Regions from separate parts of the Gordonia sp. YY1 genome, predicted to be linked through region 2. Evidence: riboswitches for the same ligand, from Rfam matches in the RefSeq annotation. Region 2 holds a riboswitch; the other holds the start of a gene.

Region 1 (4,406 bases), on a different contig from region 2:
CCGACGTACATCCCCACGTGGTGGGCGTCCGGGTAGTAGATGACCAGGTCGCCGGGCTTGAGGTCCTCGCGGGACACCGGCTGTCCGCCGGCCATCTGCGCCTCACTCGACCGCGGGAGGGTCTTGCCGGCCTGCTTGTAGGCCCACACCATCAGACCAGAGCAGTCGAAGGAACTCGGACCGGTGGCACCCCACACATAGGGATCACCGATTCGCGTCAACGCCGCCTGGACGGCGACGAGTGCGGCGGCGGTGCCCCTCGGGACGATCCGCGGGTCGAAGTCGAAGCTCGGGCCGCGCAGGGCGGCGAGCTGCTTGCCGGTCATCGACTGGTAGATCGCGCGGATCTGGATCGCCTGCATCTGCAGGTCGGCCTGCTTGGTCTGGAGGTCTCCGCGGACGCGTTCGGCGCGCGAGACCGCCTCCGACGCGGCGATCGCGGTCTGGTCGGCGTCCTTCTTGGCGGCCGCGGTCTGGGCGCGGACCTTCTTGATGGCGGTCAGGTCCGATGCGGCCTGCCGCGAGATCATGTCGAGTCCCGACATCTGGTCGAGCAGGGCCTGCGGCGAGTCGCTGACCATCACCGCATAGAGTCCGCTGACGCGGGCTCCCTGGTAGCTGGCGCGCACGATGGCGTCGACCCTCGCTTGGTAAGCGGCGAGCTGCTCACGGCTGATGTCGAGCTTGCGCTGGGCGTCGGCGGCGGCCTTCTTGGCCTGCACGACGATCGAGCGCTGCTTGTCGTACTCGATCTTGGCGTTGTGCATCGCCTCGGTGGTCTTCTCGGCCTCGGTGCCGAGCTGCTTGTACCGATCGAGAAGCTGATCGGCAGATCGTGCGGGCACGGCCCGCGCCTGCCCGGTTCCGCCGGTCGTCAGTGGGACGACGGTCACAATGGCCGCCAGCAGACACATGACGAGCACCATCGGGCCCGATCGTGCACGGATACGAGTCGCGTTCACTCGCCCCTCCCCGGAAAGCACGGTGCCAGTCACTTCCTTACCGCTTCGTTATCGTCCGCGGACCACCGTAAGTTCCCCCGATGACCCCAAGGACCGGATCGGGCGGATCGCACCAAACCGCGACCCGCCCTTTCCCTGATGCTCTTGTTCAGTTGATGTCAGTAGCGGCGGATGCCGGTGAGCTGCCACTCCTTGACCGCGTCACGCTTGACGGGGGTGCCGTAGGTCGAGGAATGGACGAACTGTCCGTTTCCGGCGTAGATGCCGGCATGGCCGCCACCGTTGAAGATCATCACGTCGCCGGGCTTGGCCTCGCTGTACGAGACCGGGCGACCGCCACCGAGCTGGCCGTAGCTGTCACGCGGGATGGTCTTGCCGGCCTGCTTGTAGGACCAGTAGACGAGACCCGAGCAGTCGAAGGCGTTCGGGCCGGCCGAGCCGTAGGAGTAGGGCGAGCCGATCTTGCTCTCCGCGGCCTTGACGGCCTTCTCGCCTGCGGTCAGCTGGGGCTGCCCGAGCGGGGCGCCACCGTGCGGACGGAACTGGTCCGGGATCTGGTTCTGGCCGATGCCCGGGATGGTGAACTGGCCGACGTTCGGGATCTCGACCGTTGCGGCCGGCGACTTCGCGACGGGCTTGGGCGCGGGCGCAGCCTCGGGAGCCTTCTGCTCGCCGGGCAGAGCCGGGATCTCGAAGGTTCCGAGCGGGGTGTGGACCGGGGCCGCAAGAGCAGGGCCGGCCGCAGCAGCGAGCGAACCGAGCGTGATCGATCCAGCGATCACCGCCTTCTTGGCTACCTTGCTCCCACGATTGGGCTGTTCCAAACGATGTTTGGCCACGAAGCGAGTTCTCCTTCAGTTTCTCCCTGTACCGCCGACCGAGTTAGCTGTCGGGTTCGGGCCGGAAGAGTGGCCCTACGCGTTTTCGGCACAGCCGTATCCCGAGAGGACACGCTTGCGCGTTGACGCGATTCACCCCGATTCGGGACAGTCTCACCAGGTCGTGTCAGGACTGACATCGACTGGCCGCGCTGCCCGAAGTGTGTGGTTCCCCGGTTCGCCCGCAAGGGCGATTGAGCGGTGACTTGTGCGGACCACTTCTGTTGAAGCGGGACGCTCCGCAAAGGTCTCAGAAAGGTTACGAAATCGACGGCCCTGTGTCCACTACGCAACGGACACGCAGATCGCACCCGACTTTCAGCCCGCGCGGAGATCAGTCCCGGCGACGACCTGAAATGCCCTATGACGTGCAGTTTTCGAGTTTCTTGCAGATCGTGCAGCATTGCTGGTGACCATTGCAGCAGACTGGAACACATCGATCGCGAGGTCCAGTTCAGCATCGTCGTCGAGGGCCTGCGCCGTTACCGTAACTCCACCTTCAGCGGGCCCATCGTCCCAGTTCGGGCCGCCGAAAAGCACTGTCATCATGCACCCGTCACAGGCGACGGGGCGGGCCGGGCAGGTCGCGCAGTCAACGTGCATGGTGTGATCTCCATCTCATCTTGGCGCCGGAGGCGTTTGACCTCCGAATCGGGCGGTTCGTGGGGGTGTGGTTCGCCGCCGCCGGCGACGATCTCTCACTTCGAGGTGGAGACTAGGGGGCACCACCGACAAACTCGTTCGCACAGTGTTCGACACATGCGTCACAGAGGTAACAGGCGACATCGACGAACGCCCCTCTCGCCGATGTCCGCCGAGAACAGAACGATCGATCGGGGTGTCACATCCGGCCTGTCGGTGCGTCGAACTAATGTTCGGCCCGTGACGCGCATGGATGGTGGCGGTGCAGCCGCGGGACAGACGACCTCGGGCCAACTGACCTTCGCCGACCTCGAAGCCGCCGATCAGGCCACCGGTGGCGACGCGACATCGAACGAGTTCAGCGACCGGGCACTCTTCGACACCACCCTCGTCGTCGTCGACCTCGAGACCACCGGGTCCGATCCCGCGGGCGACCGCATCACCGAGATCGGCGCCGTGAAGATCCGGGGAGGCGAGGTGATCGGCGAGTTCGCCACCCTGGTCGATCCCGGTCGCCCCATCCCGCCCCAGATCGTCACCCTCACCGGGATCACGACCGCGATGGTCACCGACGCACCCCGTATCGAGTCGGTACTACCGGCGTTCCTCGAGTTCGCCCGCGGGGCGATCCTGGTCGCGCACAACGCTCGTTTCGACATGGGGTTCCTCCGGCAGAACGCACTCCGGCTCCACCTCGACTGGCCGTTCAGCCTGAGTCTGTGCACGGTGACCATGGCCCGGCGCATCCTGTCGCGCGAGGAGGCCCCGACGGTCAAGCTGAGCGCCCTCGCCGATCTGTTCGACGTCTCGGTCCGTCCCACCCACCGGGCGCTGGACGACGCCCGCGCCACCGTCGAGGTCTTCCACCGTCTGCTCGAGCGCGTCGGGAACCAGGGCATCGCGACGGTCGGGGAACTCACCTCTTACCTGCCGCGCACGGATCCCCGTCTGCGCGGCAAACGTCACCTCGCCGACCGGGTACCGGCCCGACCCGGCGTCTACCTGTTCCGCGGGCCCTCGAACGAGGTCCTCTATGTCGGCACCGCGGTGGATCTACGACGCCGGGTCCGTTCCTATTTCTCCGGCAGCGATCCCCGGCGACGCATCACCGAGATGGTCCTGCTCGCCGAGCGTGTCGACGCCGTCGAGTGTTCCCACGCCCTGGAGGCGGCCGTCCGCGAGTTGCGACTGCTGGCGGCGCACGCGCCTGCCTACAACCGACGTTCGACACAGCCCCACAAGGGATGGTGGGTGACCCTGACCGAGGAACGTTTCCCGCGTCTCAAGGTCAGCCGCACCCCCACCGACGAATCCATCGGTCCGGTGGGCAACCGCAACAACGCGTCGACGGTTGCCGACGTGATCGCCGCAGCCGCCGGACTCCGCACGTGCACCAAACGCCTCGGGGCCACCGGCTACCACTGGTGCCCGACGCCCGACGGCGTCCGGCAGCCCGGCGGATGTCATGCCGCCGCCGCAGCGCCCCAGACGGTCCCGGACTATCTGCCGCGCGTGACCGCGGCCCGCCGGCTGATGCGTGGGGAGGCCGACGACCTCCTCGACGACCTCACCGCGCGCCTCGCGGATCTCTCCGAGGCGCAGATGTTCGAGACCGCCGCCCGCCACCGAGACCGGCTCGCCCTCACCATCGACGCCCTGGCGCGTTGTCAGCGGCTGGCCGCACTGTGTGCGATCGCCGAGATCGTCGTCGCCCGTCCCGACGACGACCGCGGCTGGTATTTCGCCGTCGTCCGCCACGGACGCCTCGCGGCGGCGGGACGTGCCCGTCGGGGCGTCTCCCCCATGCCGGTGGTCGACGCGCTGGTCGCCGCCGCCGAGACGGTCATCGCCGGACCAGGTCCGCTACGCGGGGCACCCGCGGAAGAAGTCGCGCTGATCTACCGGTGGATGACCGAGCCGGGTG
Region 2 (4,406 bases):
GGCCCCCTGCGTGACACGTTCGGGCGGGTGGCGAAGGACCTTCGCGTCTCGGTGACCGACCGGTGCAACCTGCGCTGTACCTATTGCATGCCCGCCGAGGGCCTCGACTGGATGCCGACCGAGGCGGTGCTGAGCGCTGACGAGCTGATCCGGGTGCTGACCGTCGCGGTCCGCGACCTGGGGATCGAACGCATCCGGTTCACCGGCGGCGAGCCGCTGCTGCGGGGCGACCTCGAGCAGATCATCGGTGCCGTCTCCGCACTGCCGCAACGCCCGGAGATCGCGATGACCACCAACGGTCTCGGACTCTCCCGGCGGATCGACGGGCTCGTGGCGGCCGGCCTCAACCGCATCAACATCTCCCTCGACACCGTCGACCGGGAACGATTCGCCGAGATCACCCGACGCGACCGGCTCGACGACGTGCTGACGGGTCTGGCGGCCGCCAGACGCGCGGGACTCGACCCCGTCAAGGTCAACGCCGTGATCCCCGACCGCGCCGACCTCGACGCCGTACCGGATCTCCTCGCCTACTGCCTGGAGCACGGCTACGAGCTGCGCATCATCGAACAGATGCCACTCGACGCCGATCACGCCTGGCAGCGATCCCGGATGGTGACCGCCGACGAGATCCTGGCGACCCTGCGCACACGGTTCACCCTGCTGCCCGATCCGGCACCGCGCGGCAGCGCGCCGGCGGCCACGTGGCTCGTCGACGGCCATCGGACGTCCCGGGGCCCGGCAAAGGTCGGGGTGATCGCGTCGGTCACCCGCCCGTTCTGCGGCGACTGCGACCGCACCCGGCTGACCGCCGACGGCTCGCTGCGCAACTGCCTGTTCGCGTCCTCGGAAACAGATCTGCGCACCACCCTGCGAACCCTGCCCGACGACGAGGTCGACGCGGCCGTGGCGGCGCTGTGGCGCACCGACATGTGGCAGAAGGCGCCCGGGCACGAGGTGAACGCCGCCGGCTTCCAGCAGCCGTCGCGGCCCATGTCCGCCATCGGTGGATAGGCTCGGGTTCCGATGAACCTCACCGTCCGCTTCTTCGCCGCCGCGCGCGCCGCCGCCGGCACCGAGTCGCGGGTCGTCGACATCGACCCGGCGACCACCCTCGGAGACCTCGAGTCGACACTGTCCGCCGGCAACCCCGGATTGGCGACGGTTCTCGAGCGTTGCTCCTACCTCCGCGACGAGATCGCGCTCACTGACCGTTCACAGCCGCTCGGCATCTGCTCGACACTGGACGTCCTCCCGCCGTTTGCCGGTGGTTGATACCACTTCGGGCATGTGACCTTTGTCACATAACGGAGTGGTAACGAGCAGGCCACGGGAGCGCATCCGGCCCGATGAACTGGGATGACGCCGAAAGTGGGTCGGGAGACCAGGATCTGGCGCGAAAATCAGTTGCGAACTAGCAGGTGAATCACTCCATCGAACGACGTACTGTACGAAGCGACCTTCTCGAAGGTCACGGTAAGGAAACAGAACATACGTCCTGCCGGCCGCGCCGAGCCTCGCTCCGCCGGTGGGAACGACCGAACGAATCTAGGAGCGAGGACGGGGGACCCAACCTCATCCCCTGAGACCGGGCACCACACCAGGTGTCCTCGGGGTTAAGTCCCAGGCGCAGAACCGTGATTAACATTCACGGGGACGCACTGGGGCCGAGCAACCTCTCGCTCGAACCCGACAGCTGACTTCGTAGGCGCGTGGAGAGAGGAATCGATCTATGACCGGACGTCACCGCAAGCAGACGACCAGCTCGACCACCAAGACCATCACCAAGGTCGCCCTCACCGGCGCCGCCCTCGGTGGCGGAGCCGCCCTCATGGGCACCGGTACCGCGAACGCCGCGACCGACGCCGAATGGAACAAGGTCGCCCAGTGTGAGTCCGGCGGTAACTGGGCCATCAACACCGGCAACGGCTACCACGGCGGCCTGCAGTTCTCGCCGAGCACCTGGAGCGGCCACGGCGGCGGCGAGTTCGCCCCGACCGCCGAGCAGGCCACCCGCGAGGAGCAGATCGTCGTCGCCGAGCGCGTGCTCGCTTCGCAGGGCAAGGGCGCATGGCCCACCTGCGGCGTCGGCCTCTCGGGTCACACCCCGCGCACCGCGCCGAGCGATGTCCCGGCCCCGATCGTCAAGCAGCTCCAGGACGGCAACGGCAGCTTCAGCCTCGTCAAGGCCCCTGAGGCCAAGACCACCGACGACGTCGCCAACCAGGTCACCTCGGTCCTCACCGACTCCGGCGTGAGCCCCGAGGTCAAGAACCTCTGGAACGCCGCCAAGAGCAGCGGTGTCTCGCTGAGTCCCGAACAGATCAAGCTCTTCAACGACAACAAGCACCTGCTGCCCAACCCCTGATCTGCAGGTAGCCCGGACACCGATTCGGAGCAACGCAGAGGGCCACAGACAAAGGGCCCCGCACGATGAGCGATCCGTGCGGGGCCCTTTTCCAATTCTTCACGCTCCCTGAGGTGCGAAGAGCGATAGCGACGAGCCATCTCCTGCTCCCTGAGGTGCGAGGAGCGATAGCGACGAGCCTCGAAGGGCTAGGCCGAGTTGATCCACTCCTCGGTGCCGTCGTCGTAGTACTGGTGCTTCCAGACCGGCAGACGCGCCTTCACCTCGTCGACGAGCCGCGCGCACGTCTCGAATGCGGCGCGGCGATGGTCGGCGGCCACGGTCACCACGAAGGCGACATCCCCGATCTCGAGTTCTCCGACGCGGTGCGAGACCGCGACCGCGCGCACACCGTCGACCGACGAGACCTCCTCGACGACCTCGGTCAGCACCCTGGACGCCGTCGGATGGGCGGAATAGTCGAGAGCGGCGACGTTCCGGCCGCCGTCGTGGTCGCGGACCGCGCCCACGAAGCCGACGATCGCGCCGGCCTTCCCGTCGGCGGCGTCGGCGACCATCGCCTCGTGGTCGGCGAGCCCGATCGGCTCCTCCGACACCGCGGTGTGTACGACTACGGTCATTCGCGAATCCTGTCCTGTCGCGGGACGATCAGTGATCCCCGCCGCGGATCTGATCGAGTGCGTGGTGCACGACGTCCGTGAGGACGGTCAGGCCGTCCCGTACGCCCCCGGTCGAGCCGGGCAGGTTCACCACCAGTGTCGTCCCGGCGACGCCGGCGAGGCCGCGTGAGAGCACGGCGGTCGGGACCGTGGGCAGTCCGGCCGCACGGATGGCGTCGGCCAGGCCGGGGATCTCGACGTCGAGCAGCGGTCGCGTCTCCTCGGGGGTGCGGTCGGTGGGTGAGAGACCTGTTCCGCCGGTGGTGATCACGAGGTCGACGCCGGCGTACACGGCGGCACGGATCGCGGCGCCCACGGGCGGCCCGTCGGCCACCACATCGCGTTCGGCGACGCGGAAACCCTGCTCGACGAGCCAGCCCTCGATGATCGGACCGGTGCGGTCCGGGTAGATCCCGGTACTCGCGCGCGTCGACGCGACGACGATCTGCGCGACGCGTCGTCGTGCGGGGTCGGGCGGCGTGTTCTCAGCCATCGGCCGGGTCGTCCCGGTACCAGTCGCCGGATTTGCCGCCGGTCTTCTCGAGCAGGCGGATCCCGTCCATGCGCGCCCGCTTGTCCACGGCCTTGACCATGTCGTGCAGCGTCAACCCGGTGACGGCCACCGCGGTCAGTGCCTCCATCTCGACGCCCGTCTGGCCGGACGTGGCGACGGTCGCGGTCACGTCGATGGAGTCGGTGCCGATGGTGAAGTCGACCTCCACCGACGACAACGCCAGCTGATGGCAGAGCGGGATCAGCTCGTCGGTGCGTTTGGCCGCCATGATCCCGGCGATGCGCGCGGTCGCGAGAACATCGCCCTTGGGCAGCTTCGACTCACTGAGCAGACCGATCACCTCGGCCGTGGTGTGAAAGGTGCCGCCGGCGATCGCACGACGCTTCGTCGGGGCCTTGTGTCCCACGTCGACCATGCGCGCCGTCCCGGCGTCGTCGATGTGCGTCAGGCGACCGGCGTCGGCACCCTCACCCGAAAAGACCGACCCGCCGCCGTCATCTCCGGTGGTCGGCATCGGTATCAGCGGTTGACGACCGTCTTCGACTGCACGAAGGGCAGATCGTCGACCGGGAGCGGGAACTCGACTTCACCGAACGGGGACAGTGCACCCGAGATGTGCGTCGCGAGTTCGGAGACCGCATGGTCGGCGGCGTCACCGTTGTCATCCTGGGGCCAGCCGTTGTCGACGTAGCGCTTCTTGCCGGCCTTCTCACCACTGTTGTTTGCCACGGGAGCATTGTGCCACGCCATTCGAATGAAGAAGTGCCGTGTCCGGGGCATGGCGGCCGGAGCGGGGCTATCGTCGTCGCATCACCGGTCACGCCACCAGGAGGCGCTGATGGCCCACCACCCTGAACAGGTCGCC

What was found. Region 2 has a riboswitch for cyclic di-AMP ahead of BPODLACK_RS17670 (transglycosylase family protein). Riboswitches for the same ligand answer to the same signal wherever they lie in the genome.
Region 1: it holds a riboswitch for cyclic di-AMP, as region 2 does, so the genes downstream of both, BPODLACK_RS03580 (C40 family peptidase) here and BPODLACK_RS17670 (transglycosylase family protein) in region 2, are expected to answer to the same signal.

What each region holds. Positions count from the first base shown of each region.
Region 1 covers NZ_WXYI01000002.1:79,329-83,734, reverse strand. Annotated here, with positions in the region: gene BPODLACK_RS03585 (C40 family peptidase) at 1-983, opposite strand, end outside; gene BPODLACK_RS03580 (C40 family peptidase) at 1,121-1,801, opposite strand; cyclic di-AMP (ydaO/yuaA leader) riboswitch at 1,819-2,051, opposite strand; gene BPODLACK_RS03575 (hypothetical protein) at 2,159-2,389, opposite strand; gene BPODLACK_RS03570 (DEDD exonuclease domain-containing protein) at 2,732-4,406, shown strand, end outside.
Region 2 covers NZ_WXYI01000015.1:29,050-33,455, reverse strand. Annotated here, with positions in the region: gene moaA (GTP 3',8-cyclase MoaA) at 1-1,014, shown strand, start outside; gene BPODLACK_RS17675 (MoaD/ThiS family protein) at 1,027-1,275, shown strand; cyclic di-AMP (ydaO/yuaA leader) riboswitch at 1,527-1,727, shown strand; gene BPODLACK_RS17670 (transglycosylase family protein) at 1,733-2,368, shown strand; gene BPODLACK_RS17665 (molybdenum cofactor biosynthesis protein MoaE) at 2,557-2,988, opposite strand; gene BPODLACK_RS17660 (MogA/MoaB family molybdenum cofactor biosynthesis protein) at 3,017-3,520, opposite strand; gene moaC (cyclic pyranopterin monophosphate synthase MoaC) at 3,513-4,055, opposite strand; gene BPODLACK_RS17650 (hypothetical protein) at 4,061-4,291, opposite strand; gene BPODLACK_RS17645 (RCC1 domain-containing protein) at 4,380-4,406, shown strand, end outside.